DNA from 2 places in the Planococcus plakortidis genome. Region 1 is predicted to be linked to the other one. Evidence: predicted binding sites of a transcription regulator. Region 1 holds the regulator's gene; the other holds the start of a gene.

Region 1 (8,030 bases):
CGGAAGCAGCCCAAATCTATAACGAATCGTTCTCGAAAGACCCTGAGTTTTATGAGCTGTACCGTTCACTCGAATCATATTCGAAAACGGTCGGTGAAGATACGGTGATCATCATGCCGTCGGATTCTCCTTATGCAAGGCTGCTATCCGGAAATCTTGAATAGCTGACGAGCCGTCATTTCTCTTCTATTTGCCTGCGTGGTAAAATAAAGGGAATGACGGCTTTTTTTATGGAAAGGGGTAATTTTGTGTCAAAGAAAATTCTATTGCTCGATGGCAACAGCCTGGCATACCGTGCATTTTTCGCGCTGCCATTATTGACGAATGACAACGGGGTGCACACGAATGCAGTATACGGTTTTACAACGATGCTGCAAAAGCTATTGGAGGAAGAAAAGCCGACCCATATGATGGTGGCATTCGATGCCGGAAAGACGACATTCCGCAACGAAGCTTTTAAAGAATACAAAGGTGGCCGGCAAAAGACCCCACCGGAGCTGTCTGAGCAATTCCCGTATTTGCGCAAATTGCTTTCAGCTTACCAAATCAAACAATACGAACTCGATAATTATGAGGCGGATGATATCATCGGCACGCTGAGCCTTCAAGCCGAACAGGCAGGCGACCAAGTCGTTGTCGTTTCCGGCGACAAGGATTTAACGCAACTCGCCTCGGATTCAACGGTCGTCTACATCACGCGAAAAGGCATCACCGATATCGAGAAATATACGGTGGACCATATCCAAGAGAAATACGGCCTGACGCCGCTGCAGATCATCGACATGAAAGGCTTGATGGGCGATTCATCCGATAACATTCCGGGCGTTCCGGGCGTCGGGGAAAAAACGGCGTTGAAACTGCTCGCCAAATACGGGTCCGTGGAAGGCGTCTACGGGGCGATCGAAGAGCAGAAGGGCAAAATGAAGGAAAAGCTCGTGGAAAACGAGGAGCTCGCCTATTTGTCTAAGAAGCTCGCGACGATCGAGCGCCAAGCGCCGGTGGAAGTGTCGATCGATGAACTCGATTATGCAGGGCCGGACCAGGATGAACTGGTGCGCATCTGGAACGAGCTTGCTTTTAAATCATTGCTGGAGAAGCTGGATTACACGACAGAAAAAACCGAGAAGGAAGACTTGAAATTCGATGTGCTCGATACAGTCGATGCGGGCCTGCTTGAAGACGGCATGGCGGTCCATCTCGAACTGTACGATGAGCATTACCATAGCTGTGATTTGCTCGGCGTTTCATTGGCATCCGAAAAAGCGACATATGTCATCCCGATGGAAGTCGCGGAACAATCAGAAGCGCTGAAAGCCTGGCTCGAGGATCCGTCGGCGAAGAAATACATGTCCGATTCAAAAGCGGCGACAGCGGCGTTCCTCAGAAACGGCATCAAGATCGATGGGGTCGACTTCGATTTGATGCTTGGCGCCTATATCGTCAATCCTTCGCTGAAGTATACGGATTTGGCTGATATTGTCCGTGAATATGGTTATTCGGATGTGTCGACCAATGAACAGGTTTACGGCAAAGGAGCGAAGAAAAAAATCCCTGAAGCGGCTGATTTGAATGAGCACATGGCGAGAAAAGCGAGAGCGATCTACAACGTGCGCCCCGTCGTCGTCAAAAAGCTGGAAGAAAATGAGCAATTCGATTTATACGATAAATTGGAACTGCCGCTCGCCAAAGTGCTCGGCGAAATGGAATCGCTCGGCGTGAAGGTGGACCGTGGGCAATTGGCGGATATGGGCGTGGAATTAAAGCGCCAGCTCGGCATGATCGAACAGGAAATCTATTCGCTGGCCGGCCAGGAGTTCAACATCAATTCGCCGAAACAGCTCGGAGTCATCCTTTTCGAGCAGCTTGGCTTGCCGGTAATCAAAAAAACGAAGACCGGTTACTCGACTGCAGCGGATGTATTGGAGAAACTTGAAGGCAAACATGAAATCATCCACCATATCCTCATGTACCGCCAGCTGGGCAAATTGCTGTCGACATATATCGAAGGCTTATTGAAAGAGATCCATGAGGACGGCAAGATCCATACCCGTTTCCAGCAGGCGTTGACGACGACCGGCAGGCTCAGTTCGACCAACCCGAACTTGCAGAACATTCCGGTGCGCCTGGAAGAGGGGCGCAAGATCCGCAAAGCATTCGTCCCATCAGAATCCGGATGGGTGATGGTCGCAGCAGACTATTCCCAGATCGAATTGCGCGTACTCGCCCATATGTCGAAAGACAAGAGCTTGATCGAAGCTTTTAAGGCAGACCTTGACATCCATACGAAAACGGCGAGCGATGTCTTCAATGTCACGCTGGAAGAAGTGACATCGGATATGCGCCGCGCCGCCAAAGCGGTAAACTTCGGCATCGTTTATGGCATCAGCGATTATGGCTTGTCCCAAAGCCTGAATATCACCCGGAAAGAAGCGGCTGATTTCATCGAGAAATATTTAGCCAGCTTCCCGGGCGTCCAGGGCTATATGAGTTCAATCGTCGAACAGGCAAAAAAAGACGGCTATGTCACAACCCTGATGAACCGTCGCCGCTATTTGCCGGACATCAATAGCTCGAACTTCAATTTGCGCAGCTTTGCCGAACGTACCGCGATGAATACGCCGATACAGGGCAGTGCAGCCGATATCATCAAACAGGCGATGATCGAAATGGATGCGGCGCTTGAGCGTGAAGGCTTAAAATCGAGAATGCTCCTGCAGGTCCACGATGAGCTCATTTTCGAAGCGCCGCCCGAAGAAATCGATCGATTAATGAAGCTGGTACCCGAAATCATGGAATCTGCAGTGGAACTGAATGTCCCGTTAAAAGTGGATATCGCGACCGGGGACACCTGGTACGATACCAAATAAGGAGGAATATGCGATGCCGGAACTTCCGGAAGTAGAAGGGGTGGTCCGGCAAATCCGCCCCGTATCGATCGGCAAGCGGATCGTTTCGGTCGATGTGTCCGATACGATCCGAAAATCAAAGCAAGCAGGCAAGGATGCGATCTTGAAGCGCATCGAAGCGGATGATTTCCAAGAACGGCTGGCCGGAGCCCAAATACTCGCCGTCGAACGGCGCAGCAAATATATCTATATGACCATGAAAAACGAGCAGGAATTCCTGCTCGTCAACCATTTGGGGATGTCGGGGGCCTGGTTTTTCGTCGATAGCCTGCTGGCGATCCCGGAAGATAAGTTCAGGCGCCACGTCCATGTGGTGCTGACGCTTGATGATGGCAACCTGCTGGCCTTCTCGGACATCCGGCGTTTTGGGGAGATGCGGGTGCTGGAGACCGAAGCCGATTTCCCGCCGCTCCTATTGATGGCGCCGGAGCCGTTTGCAGACGGGGCGCTGGAGTGGTTTTTACAGCAAGCGGAAAGCCCGAAATTCCGCAACAAGCCGATCAAGGAAGTCATCATGGACGGCACGGTCATCTCGGGATGCGGCAATATATACGCCACCGAAGCCTTGTTCCGCATGAAGATCCATCCGAAGCGTGCCGCAAGCCGCATCAGCCGCAAGCGGAAAATTGAATTGTTCCAGGCGATAGCCGCCATTTTGCTTGAGAGCATTGAAGCGGGTGGCAGCACGATTTCCGATTACCGCAACATCAACGGGGAGTCGGGCAGCATGCAGAACCGTTTCGGCATGTACGGCAAGAAGACGTGCACAATTTGCGGCACAGAGACCAAAACAGTGAAAATTGCGAGCCGGGCGTCTGTCTATTGCCCGTCTTGCCAGAAATGAGGAAACTACATGATCATTGGACTCACGGGTAGCATCGCGAGCGGCAAAAGCACTGTCTCGCAGATGCTCAAGGAATTGGGATATCCGGTCGTTGACGCCGACCTGGTCGCCAGGCAAGTCGTCGAACCCGGAACGGAAACCTTGCAGAGCATCGAGCAAGCATTCGGCCCGGAAGTGATACGTGCGGATGGCTCGATGGACCGCGAGAAAGTCGGGGCGATCATCTTCAATGATCCTGCGAGCCGAAAAAAACTGAATGATATCATCCACCCGGCAATACGCCGGGAGATGCTTAGGCAGCGCCAAGCATTTTTGGCTGAAGGATATGAAACCGTTATCATGGACATCCCGCTCCTATTTGAAAGCAAGCTCCAGCATATGGTCGATAAGATCCTGGTCGTCAGCGTATCGGAACAAGAACAATTGAAACGCCTCATGGAGCGTAACGGCTTGACTGAACAGGAGGCAAAGGCGCGGATCGCCTCGCAATTGCCGATGGTCGTCAAAGAAGAAGGGGCGGATGAAGTGCTCGACAACAACGGTTCCGTGGATGATACAAAACGCCAATTGAAGCGCATATTGGACAATTGGCTGACACATCCGTAAAAAAGTATGCGCTTTCTTCTGTTTTCAGGTTCTCTAAAGAGAATAATGTGTTATACTATATATCGAATTGAAAAATATGAGTATGACTTATTTAATTGGAGGACAAATACATGACAGTTTCGATTGCAATTAACGGGTTTGGCCGCATCGGCCGTATGGTTTTCAGACAAGCGGTATTGATGGATGACGTGACAATTTCGGCGGTAAATGCCAGTTATCCGGCTGAAACGCTTGCTCATTTGATTAAGTATGACACAAACCACGGTACTTTTGCCGGAGAAGTGAAAGCTGAAGAAAATGCGTTGGTTGTAAACGGAAAGCGTATTCAATTGGTGAGCGAGCGCGATCCATTGAAACTCCCATGGGGCGAAATGGGCGTCGACATCGTCATCGAAGCCACAGGCAAGTTCAATTCGCGCGATAAAGCGGCGCTTCATCTGGAAGCCGGCGCGAAAAAAGTCATCCTGACTGCTCCTGGTAAAAATGAGGACATCACGATCGTCATGGGCGTCAACGATGATAAATTGGATGTCGAGAAACACGATATCATCTCGAATGCCAGCTGCACGACCAATTGCCTGGCTCCTGTCGCGAAAGTCTTGAACGATGCATTCGGCATCGAAAATGGCTTGATGACGACTGTCCATGCCTATACCAACGACCAGAAGAACCTGGATAACCCGCATAAGGACCTTCGCCGCGCCCGCGCTTGTGCACAGTCGATCATCCCGACTTCCACAGGGGCTGCAAAAGCATTGTCGCTGGTTCTTCCTGAGCTGGAAGGGAAATTGCATGGCCTGGCACTGCGTGTACCGACGCCGAATGTGTCACTTGTCGACCTGGTCGTCGATGTCCAGCAGGATGTCACGGTAGAACAGGTCAACCGCGCATTCACGGAAGCATCGGAAGGCGCGCTTGCGGGCATCCTCGATTTGACCATGGAACCGCTCGTGTCGATCGATTTCAATACGAACCCAAGCTCTGCAATCGTTGATGGATTGACCACCATTGTCATGGGCGACCGCAAAGTGAAAGTGCTCGCTTGGTATGATAACGAATGGGGCTACTCGGCCCGCGTTGTCGACTTGATGAAAAAAGTAGCCAATTCCATGGCTGTCGCTTCAAAATAATGCTGAAAGATTCCGCATTCCTCCTTATTGGAAGAGCGGAATCTTTTTTGTTTTTATATTGAAAAAATTTTTCTTCGGGAGCATTTATTTATTGCATTTCGAAAACATTCATCATATACTATGAATCGTAGCCGGAAACGGATGCCACTTCTCAATTTCTATTTATCATGTAGAGCAAGGAATTAGGAGCGTATATACTTATTCTTATGGCTGCTTAAAGGGTTAGGACCTCTCTGGACTAACTTTCCCCCGTGGTAGTCAACTTTGAATATTTTGCGCAAAACCAAAATGTTATCAAAGGGGGAAACGAACCATGGAAACTATGGGACGTCACGTAATCGCAGAACTTTGGCAGTGTGATTTTGACAAATTAAACGATATGGATTATATCGAAAAGACTTTTGTTGATGCAGCACTCAAATCAGGTGCGGAAATCCGCGAAGTCGCTTTTCATAAATTTGCACCACAGGGTGTCAGCGGCGTAGTCATCATTTCGGAATCACACCTGACCATCCACAGCTTCCCGGAACACGGCTATGCAAGTGTCGATGTGTATACTTGCGGAGATCTTGATCCGACAATTGCAGCTGATTACATCGCACAAGCTTTGGATTCAAAGCAGAGCGAAGTAACGGAAGTGCCACGCGGCATGGGGCCAGTCGGCGCTGGAGCGACCAAAGTGTCACTGACAGTGTAACCGGCCGTTAATAATGCAAAACACAAGCAGAGGAGAAAATCCTCTGCTTTTTCTAATGTTTGGGGAATTTTTTTGTTATACTGTTACTACTAGATAGAGAATTTTCGGGGAGATGTCTACCATGAAATGTCCAGCTTGCCAGCATAACGGCACCCGCGTAGTAGATTCGCGGCCAATAGACGAAATGAAATCAATCCGCAGGCGCCGTGAATGCGAAGCTTGCGGCTACCGCTTCACTACGTTCGAGAAGGTGGAGGAAATGCCGCTGATCGTCGTGAAGAAAGACGGCTCCCGTGAGGAATTCAGCCGCGAGAAAGTGTTGCGCGGCTTGATCAGGGCATGTGAAAAACGGCCGGTCTCGCTCGATAGGCTTGAAGAGGTCGTATTCGATATTGAAAAAGAACTTCGCCGCAGCGGCAATCCTGAAGTGAAATCAGAAGAGGTCGGAGAACTGGTCATGAACCGCTTGGCGGATATCGATGAAGTCGCCTATGTCCGCTTCGCTTCCGTCTATCGCCAGTTCAAAGACATTACGGTCTTTATCGATGAACTGAAAGAACTGCTCGACCGCAATCCCGGCGACAAAGACAGTAAATAAGGCGGTGAGCACATGATGTTATACAATGAACTCCAGCCCGCCGATTCGTACCGGATCCGCATGCCATACCCGTTCTCCAATTATGACCGTCAATTGCTGACGCTGCTCTATCAGCCGATGGTCGGTCCGGATGCCGTCTCCCTCTATTTGACGCTATGGGCAGACGGGGAGATGGGCTCTGGGGATTCGACGCATTACGCATTGATGAACACGCTCGGAAAACCGGTCAAGGCGATTTTTGAATCCCGTATCCAGCTCGAAGCGATCGGGTTATTGAAAACTTTCCGCAAGGACGGGGAAGGCCGTTCTTTCATATATGAACTGTGCCCGCCGCTCGACCCGAAAACTTTTTTTGCCGATCCGCTTTTGTCGATGTTCTTGTTCAGCAAGGTCGGGGAATCTTCGTATCGCCGGGTCCGTGACCGGTTCCTCATACAGACGCCGCTCGCCGAAGGATATGAAGAAGTCTCCAGGACCTTCACCGATATTTTCCAGCCAGTGCACGCCAAGTCTGGCTACCCTGCAGATCAACAAGATTTTGAAGCGCGGACGGACGGGAAATACGAGATGGAGCAGGATTTCGATTTTGCGCTGTTGCGACAAGGTCTCTCCGAGCAGCTTGTGCCGAAGCGTGTATTGACGCCGGCCATCCGTAACTTTATCGTAAAGCTTTCGTTTCTCTACGGGTTTGGCCCGCTTGAGATGCAAAAAGTCATCTTGCTGGCGATTGAAGATGATTACCGGATAGATGAGGAAGGGCTGCGCAAGGCTGCTTCCGATTATTATAAGATGACCGTCACCACCACTGCGCCAAAGCTGGAGCCAGTCAAGGAGGCAGAGCCGACAGCGAAGGAACCAAAAACGACACAGTCGTCGTCAAACAAAGAAGACGAGTTGATCGCTTATTTGGAATCGGCATCGCCGATCCAAGTATTGCGGGATATCGCAGACGGAAAAGAACCGCTGCCAGCGGATGTGCAATTGGCGAACCAATTGGTAACGCAGCATGGCATGGAGCCGGCTGTCGTCAATGTGCTGCTTCAATACGTCCTGTTGCGTACGGATATGAAATTGACGAAAGCATATGTAGAAAAGATTGCATCGCATTGGTTGAGAAAAAATGTCACGACAGCCAAGCAGGCGATGGAATTTGCACGTATCGAACACGAGCAATACATGAAATGGAAAAACGAATCAAGTACCGCACCGAAACGTGCGCCATCTTCCGGCCGCAAGCCGATCCGCGAAG
Region 2 (8,030 bases), 210 kb from region 1:
GGCGCCACCGTCAACAAGTGCGAGTTGCGGATTCCTTTAGCCATTACCGCCTGGCGGATTTCTTCTGGCATGCCTTGCATAAAGCCGGTTTCCGTGAAAGCACGGCGAAGATTCTCGGTTTCCGCGTCTGTTTCGCCGACGAGGAACGGGAAACTGCCGCGCTCTTCAGCGAGTTCAGTGGATGCTTCGTATGCGGCAACCGCAATGGTCTTGAAGATTTCATCGACCAGCTCATTGCCCTCCGGCGAACCGTATTCACGGTCGGAATAGATGAGCAAGTCAGCGAGGCCCATGACGCCAAGCCCTACGCGGCGTTCGCCGAGCGCCTGCACGCGGTTTTCCTCCAGGAAATAAGGCGTTGCGTCGATGACATTATCCTGCATGCGGACCCCGACGCGCACCGTTTCTTTCAGCGCTTCAAAATCGACTTGCTTCGTTTTCGGATCGGCGAAGCGTGCCAAATTGACGGCCGCCAAGTTGCACACGGAGTATGGCGCGAGCGGCTGTTCTCCGCAAGGGTTCGTCGCCACGACTTTTTGTCCGTAAGCTGTCGCGTTCGTCTTTTCATTGGCGTTGTCGATAAAGAAGATGCCGGGTTCTGCCGAGTATGTTGCGCACACATTGATCAAATTCCACAGTTCGCGCGCTTTAATGACACGATAGGTGCGGACTTTGTGCCCGAGACGCTCCCATTCACGCACATCGCCGATCTTATGCCATTCTTCGTTGTAGATGGCCATCTCTTCCGGTGAGTATGATTCGACCGCCGGGAAACGCAATTCGAAATCACTGTCTTTTTCGACCGCTTCCATGAAATCCTTCGTCAAGGTGACGGAAATATTGGCGCCGGTGAGGAATTCTTCGTTATGGACGGAGAATGTGCCGCCATCGCGCAGTTTCGTCTCCGCATCACGCATGATCTTCTCATTGAATCCGCCCATGCCCGGGATGGCACGGTAGTTAAGCAAACCTTGATACATCGCTTCTTCCTGCTCCGTCAAAGGCTTGAACTTCAATTTATCGTTCGCGAGGCGCTTGATCGTCTCGTCTTGGGTATTTTCGATCAAGTACCGCAGTATACGCGGATTCTGCATTTTGGAAATGATGAACTCTACGATATCCGGATGCCAGTCGGCAAGCATAATCATCTGCGCACCGCGGCGCGAACCGCCCTGTTCGACCAGATGCGTCAGTTTGGCGATATCGTCCAGCCAGGATACGGAACCGGATGATTTGCCGTTGACACCACGGGCGAGTGTATTGCGCGGGCGAAGTGTCGATCCGTTCGTCCCGACGCCGCCGCCCCGGCTCATGATTTCCATCACTTGCTTGCGATGGTCAGATATGCCTTCCCGTGAATCGGCAACAAAAGGCATCACGTAGCAGTTAAAATAGGTGACATCTGTCTCGGCGCCTGCACCGTAAAGGACGCGGCCGGCCGGCACGAAATTCAAGTTGACGAGTTGCTCGTAGAATTTTTCGAACCATTCGCTTTGCTTTTCAGGCGTTTTCTCGACTGCGGAAAGGCCTGTGGCGTTGCGTTTGGCGATTTGCTCATAAAACACTTCGAGCGGTTTCTCGATGACATCGATCGGGCGGTTGACGATGCCTTGTTCCACTTCTTCAGGATTGTCGATCGCACTGCGGTAATCCTCTTCGATCCATACGCGCGCCTTGTTCGCATCTTTATCGATCGAAACGATATATCCAAGCCCGCGCGCAGGGAATTTCGGGTCTTCCTTGACTGTCAGAACGACGAAATCACCAGGCTTCAACGTGCTCTTGCTGGTATCCTTGAAGGAATAGCGGTCGATCATGACCAGGCGGGAGACGCCTTTATGGGTCTTCTTCATATCCTTCGTGATTGCATGGACTTGAGGGAAAGCCTCGATGTCTTTGTTCAATGATTCAATGTTTAATGTATAATCGGATTGTGTGGCTGAAACCATTTGACAAATCCTCCTTTGTATTATATGGAGTGAACACTATATATAGTATTATTACATTTCCCATGATACTATATATTGAAACTCACTCGCAATAACATTTTTCTGATGGAAAATCGTCTTGCCCGAATAACCGAGCAATGGCAAGGGTTACGCGTTCACACTTCCTTCAAAATGAGACGAAAGACACGTATGTTCGCATATTCTGGCGCAAAAAACGGGTTAATTTCCTGCGGAATTCGCTTGACAACCGAAAGGATGGCCGCAATGCGGTTCATGCCCCCAGGCTTCACAGGATTGCCTCTGATTTGCCTCGATTACTGTAACATAGCCATTGAATATCCGCCACCTTATCTCTTATAATGGGGAAGTATAGAAAGGGGCAAGAATAGTGGAATTATTGTACATCACATTGGGTGTCGTCATCGCCATCCTCATTTTTGCGGTCGTTTCCTTCCTGCGCATCCGCAAGGCAGTTACCGACTTGAACCAGGAAGAATTCATCCAAGGCTACAGAAAAGCGCAGCTCATCGATGTCCGGGAACCGAAAGACTTTGCAGCCGGCCACATCCTCGGGGCGCGCAATATCCCGCAATCGCAATTGCGCCAGCGCTATAAGGAAATCCGCGCAGACAAGCCGGTCTACCTATATGACCAAAACGGTGCAAGAAGCGGTCGCGTCGCATTGTTCCTGAAGAAAAAAGGCTATGACCAATTGTTCCAATTGCAGGGCGGCTTTAAGAAATGGACAGGCAAAATCAAATCCAAATAACCGAAAAAATCCCGGAAGCGAATGCATCCGGGATTTTTTCTATCTTATTCGCTAGCTGACTGCTTCTGGTAACGGAGCACTGGCTTGCGTGCCGCTTTCGTTTCATCGAGCCGGTTGATGACCGTCGTGTGCGGTGCATTCTGCACGATCTCTGGATTTTCTTCCACTTCACGCGCAATCTGGATCATCGCATCGATAAAGTTATCGAGCGTCTCTTTTGATTCCGTCTCGGTCGGCTCGATCATCATGCCTTCTTCCACGTTGAGCGGGAAGTAGATCGTCGGCGGATGGTAACCGAAATCAAGCAGGCGTTTCGCCATATCGAGTGTTCTGACGCCGAGTTTCTTCTGGCGGCGGCCGCTCAAGACGAATTCATGCTTGCAATGGCGGTCGTACGGCAAATCGAAATGAGGCGCGAGGCGTCTCATCATGTAATTGGCATTCAAGACGGCGTATTCCGTCACTTTCTTCAAGCCATCCGGCCCCATCGTGCGGATATAAGTATAGGCGCGGACGTTGATGCCGAAGTTGCCATAGAACGGTTTGACACGGCCGATGGATTCAGGGCGGTCGTAATCGAATGCGAAGCCTTCATCGGTCTTGATGAGGATCGGCTTCGGCAAATACGGGATCAGGTCCTCTTGCACGCCGACTGGGCCAGATCCTGGGCCGCCACCGCCGTGAGGGCCCGTGAAGGTCTTGTGCAAGTTCAAATGGACGACATCAAAGCCCATGTCGCCAGGGCGTGCTTTCGACATGACGGCATTCAAGTTCGCGCCATCGTAATACAACTTGCCGCCGACACCATGGATGATCGAGGCCATCTCGAGAATGTCTTCCTCGAACAGGCCAAGCGTGTTCGGGTTCGTCAGCATGAGTGCCGCCGTGTCGTCGCCGACTACGCGCTTCAAATCCTCAAGGTCGACAAGCCCGTGTTCGTTCGATTTCACGGTCACCGTTTCGAAACCGGCGACTGTCGCAGAAGCCGGGTTCGTTCCGTGGGCAGAATCAGGCACGATGACTTTCGTGCGGTTGAAATCGCCGTTCGCTTCGTGGAATGCGCGGATCATCATGAGGCCCGTCCATTCACCGTGTGCGCCTGCAGCCGGCTGCAGCGTCACTTCGTCCATGCCGGTGATTTCCTTCAAATGTTCCTGAAGGTCATACATCAATTCCATTGCGCCCTGCACAGTCGATTCCTCCTGCAGTGGATGGATGTTCGCGAAACCTGAATAGCGGGCAACGGATTCATTGATTTTCGGGTTGTATTTCATCGTGCACGAACCGAGCGGATAGAACCCGGAATCGACACCGTGATTGCGTTTTGACAGCGCTGTGTAATGGCGCATGATATCGAGCTCCGAGACTTCCGGCAATTCTGCAAATTCCTCACGGACAAGCTCTTGTCCGAGCAGTTCGTTCAAATCCACTTCCGGCACATCAAGTTCCGGCAGGCTGTAGCCGACACGGCCTTGTTTGGTCATTTCAAAGATGAGTGGTTGGTTGTCCTTATGCATGGGAAGCCTCCGTTTCTCGCACGAATGCATCGATTTCCTGTACAAACGCGTCGATTTCTTCTTTAGAACGCTGTTCCGTGACCGCAATCAGCATATGGCCCTTTAACTCGTCGTAGCTCAAGCCGAGATCATAGCCGCCGATCATGCCTTTTTCGAATAAAGCCGCATTCAATTTCTTGACCGACGAATCGACCTTGACGGCAATTTCATTGAAATGGGCACCGTCAAAAGCGATCTCAAATCCGGATTTTTTCAGCTGCTGCTTCATATAATGGGTCTTGGTGATGTTCTGTACCGCGATTTCCTTCGTACCTTCCTTGCCGAGCGCCGTCATGGCTACAGAAGCAGCCAAAGCGTTCAAGGCCTGGTTCGAACAAATATTGGACGTGGCTTTGTCGCGGCGGATGTGCTGTTCGCGCGCTTGTAAAGTCAGGACGAATCCGCGTCTGCCTTCATCGTCTGTCGTTTCGCCGACAAGGCGCCCCGGAACTTTGCGCATCAATTTCTGTGTCACGGCGAAATAGCCGCAATGAGGGCCGCCGAATGCTTCAGGGATGCCGAATGGCTGCGCATCGCCGACTGTAATGTCAGCACCGAATTTGCCTGGCGGGGTCAAGGCGCCAAGCGCTAATGGGTTGGAAGACACCGTGAAGAGCGCTCCCGCTCCATGGACGATCGGTTCGATTTCTTTTAGATCTTCCACTTGCCCGAAAAAGTTCGGGTATTGGATCATGACGGTCGCTGTGTTTTCATCGACCATTTCCTTCAGGGCATCGATATCCGTACGGCCGTCTTTGAGCGGGACTTCCACTACTTCGATCGATTGGCCGAGCGCATAAGTACGCACTACATCGCGTGATTCGGGATGGACCGCGCGGGATACGAGAATTTTCTTGCGGCGCGTCTGGCCTGCTGCGAGCATGCCCGCTTCTGCAAGCGCTGTGCCACCGTCGTACATGGAGGAGTTTGCGATATCCATTCCGGTGATTTCCGCGATCATCGTCTGGAACTCAAAGATCGCCTGCAATTCCCCTTGGGAGATTTCGGGCTGGTAAGGTGTATAGGCCGTGTAAAATTCAGAACGGGAAATGACGTGATCGACAATGATCGGTTTGTAATGGTCATAAACACCAGCGCCGAGGAACGAAGCATACCGGACCGAATCCGCATTCTTGCCCGCGAGCTGTGCCAGTTCCTTCGTCAATGCCGATTCGGATTTAGCAGGCTTGATGTTGTATTCGCCTTTGAATCGTACTTTTTCAGGTATGTCCGAAAACAATTCGCCGATCGATTGGACACCGATCGTCTCGAGCATTTCTTTTTCATCTTGGGAAGTCATTGGTAGATAGCGATGGTTCATCGTGTGCAGTCCCCTTCTTTATTCGGATTATTTAGAGCGTTTATAAAATGGCGCTGCGACAATTTTTGCTTTCAGGCGCTTGTTGCGGATTTCGACATCCACTTCCGTGCCTAGCTCATTGTGGTTTGCATCCAGCAAAGCCAGCCCGATGTTCTTCTTCAATGTCGGCGATTGTGTTCCTGTCGTGACTTCGCCGATTTTCTCGTCACCCTTGTATACTGCATAGCCATGGCGCGGGATGCCCTTGTCGATCATTTCGATGCCGACGGATTTTCGCGGCACCCCAGCTTCTTTCTGTTCCGCTAACGCCTGTTTCCCGATAAAATCGGATTCTTTTTTCAGCTTGACCGCAAAACCGATACCCGCTTCAAGCGGCGTGATATCCTTTGATAGCTCTTGCCCATAAAGTGCGAGACCTGCTTCAAAACGCAAGGTATCGCGGGCACCTAAACCTGCCGGCACGATGCCTTCCGATTCACCGGCTTCCAGGATCCGGTCCCATAAGGCCGTGACCGCTTCCGGGCTTCCATAGATTTCAAACCCATCTTCTCCCGTATAGCCGGTGCGCGATACCAATACTCGCTGCCCGGCTACTTCGACATTATCCTTGAACCGGAACGGGCGGATCGCCGATAGGTCTTCTTCCGTCAACGCAGACAATACCTTTTCAGCCACCGGCCCTTGCAAAGCCAGCAAGCCAAAGCGGTCCGAGGCGTTATCGATTTCGACATTGCCTTCGAGATGGTTTTGCATCCAATCGAAATCCTTGTCGATATTCGAAGCGTTGACCACGAGCAGATAGCGGGCATCGCCGAGTTTGTAGACAAGCAGGTCGTCGATGGTTCCGCCGTCTTCATAGCACAGAGCCGTGTAGTGCGCTTGCCCCTCCTGGAGCTTCGATACATCGTTGGTCAGCAATTTTTGCAAATATGGCAGGCTGTCCGGCCCCGATACGAAAATCTCGCCCATATGGGAGACATCAAACAACCCCGCTTTTGTGCGGACTGCTTCATGCTCTTCTTTGATGGAAGAAAATTGCACCGGCAATTCCCATCCGCCGAAATCGATCGTCTTCCCGCCATAGCGGGCATACGATTCAAACAAAGGTGTTCGCTTCAATTGTCCCAATCTTTTCCCCTCCTGTTTTCAAGGCACACAAAAAGGACAGAAAATCCCCTTTACTAGGAAAGGGAATTCTCTGTCCTGGCACCTGAAAGTTTACCGTAACGGCTTTCCTCATCGGTAGCTGCACAAGGTCAGCATTCTCCAGAGATGCGTCCTGTACGAGTCTTTTTGCCTGAGAGATTCATGATCGATCATTTGCTCCTTCGGCGACGCTATAGCGTTCTCTCCCCGTACAATCATCCGCCCAAATCAATGATGAATTGGTCCATCCCGTTATACAGAATAGTATAACTTCGACTACATCCTAACATTGAATCAGCGAAAGCGCAATCTTTTTTGTCTTAAAGCTCTAATTACGAACATTTAAAAATAAAACTTTAAAATCATTCGTTTTTCAAGCGTTTGACTTGGAATGCAGCATATTGCGTAATTTGCCTTAGCGTGCGGTGCTCGGTCCGGATGGTAATATGCGCTGTCCTTTTGTAATCCCGGTAGCGCGATTTATGGAGCGCCTCGATTTCCTCGCGTGTCGAACGCCGGACAATCGGGCGGTTCGGGTCTTTGTGGATACGGCGCCAAATTTCCTTGAAAGGCGCATCCAAAAATAACACGAGTCCCGTCTGGCGCATGAGGCGCTGATTCACTTTGCGCATCGTGACACCGCCGCCAGTAGAGATAATACAATGGTCCTGTTGCAAATTTTGCAAAAATTCCGTCTCGAGATTCCTGAAATATTCCTCGCCGAAACGTTCGAAGATTTCCGGTATCGTCATGCCCACTTGACGGACGATTTCTTTGTCCATGTCATAATAGGGCATCTTCAATAAGAAGCTTAGCCTTCTGCCGACCGCACTTTTTCCGCAGCCCATAAAACCGATCAAATATATTCTGTTCATTGTACCCACCCGTACTACCCTACTCAGGGATTTTATTTTGCCCAATTTCTATCAGTAGTTGTATAGTAGCATTTCTATGAACATTTTCCAAACTATCATAAGTTTGATATTCGATCGCATAAAGCAGCACCATATGGGATATTAGCGTCAATGCGGACATAAAGAACACGAGAGACAATGGATAGACTGCACCGGATTGGCTAGTCAGGAAGCGCAAGCGCATAATCGGCCTCCTCTTTTGCGCCGCTGTGAAACTCCAGTTGGATGGTCAAACGCTTGCCTTTTAATTGAAAAAAGCTGTTTTTCACATCGGTCAGCATGATTTCATGGCCCAGCTGGTCTTTGCGCTTGCGCACGACGCTGCCGTACAATTCGATATCGTAAACAACGCCTTCACGAACAATGCGTACGCCC

The links. The regulator NrdR, encoded in region 1, represses ribonucleotide reductase genes. The targets are predictions, from matches to a motif close to AACACNATATATNGTGTT.
Region 2: the regulator NrdR is predicted to act here: its motif matches at 1,982-1,999, upstream of BBI15_RS07915 (vitamin B12-dependent ribonucleotide reductase).

The regions. Positions count from the first base shown of each region.
Region 1 covers NZ_CP016539.2:1,348,239-1,356,268, forward strand. The annotation lists gene hflC (protease modulator HflC) at 1-164, shown strand, start outside; gene polA (DNA polymerase I) at 231-2,867, shown strand; gene mutM (bifunctional DNA-formamidopyrimidine glycosylase/DNA-(apurinic or apyrimidinic site) lyase) at 2,881-3,750, shown strand; gene coaE (dephospho-CoA kinase) at 3,760-4,356, shown strand; gene BBI15_RS06885 (glyceraldehyde-3-phosphate dehydrogenase) at 4,467-5,486, shown strand; gene speD (adenosylmethionine decarboxylase) at 5,800-6,183, shown strand; gene nrdR (transcriptional regulator NrdR) at 6,305-6,781, shown strand; gene BBI15_RS06900 (replication initiation and membrane attachment family protein) at 6,794-8,030, shown strand, end outside.
Region 2 covers NZ_CP016539.2:1,553,399-1,561,428, reverse strand. The annotation lists gene BBI15_RS07915 (vitamin B12-dependent ribonucleotide reductase) at 1-1,949, opposite strand, end outside; gene BBI15_RS07910 (rhodanese-like domain-containing protein) at 2,338-2,718, shown strand; gene gcvPB (aminomethyl-transferring glycine dehydrogenase subunit GcvPB) at 2,763-4,235, opposite strand; gene gcvPA (aminomethyl-transferring glycine dehydrogenase subunit GcvPA) at 4,228-5,595, opposite strand; gene gcvT (glycine cleavage system aminomethyltransferase GcvT) at 5,623-6,723, opposite strand; glycine riboswitch at 6,871-6,960, opposite strand; gene BBI15_RS07890 (shikimate kinase) at 7,104-7,616, opposite strand; gene comGF (competence type IV pilus minor pilin ComGF) at 7,817-8,030, opposite strand, start outside.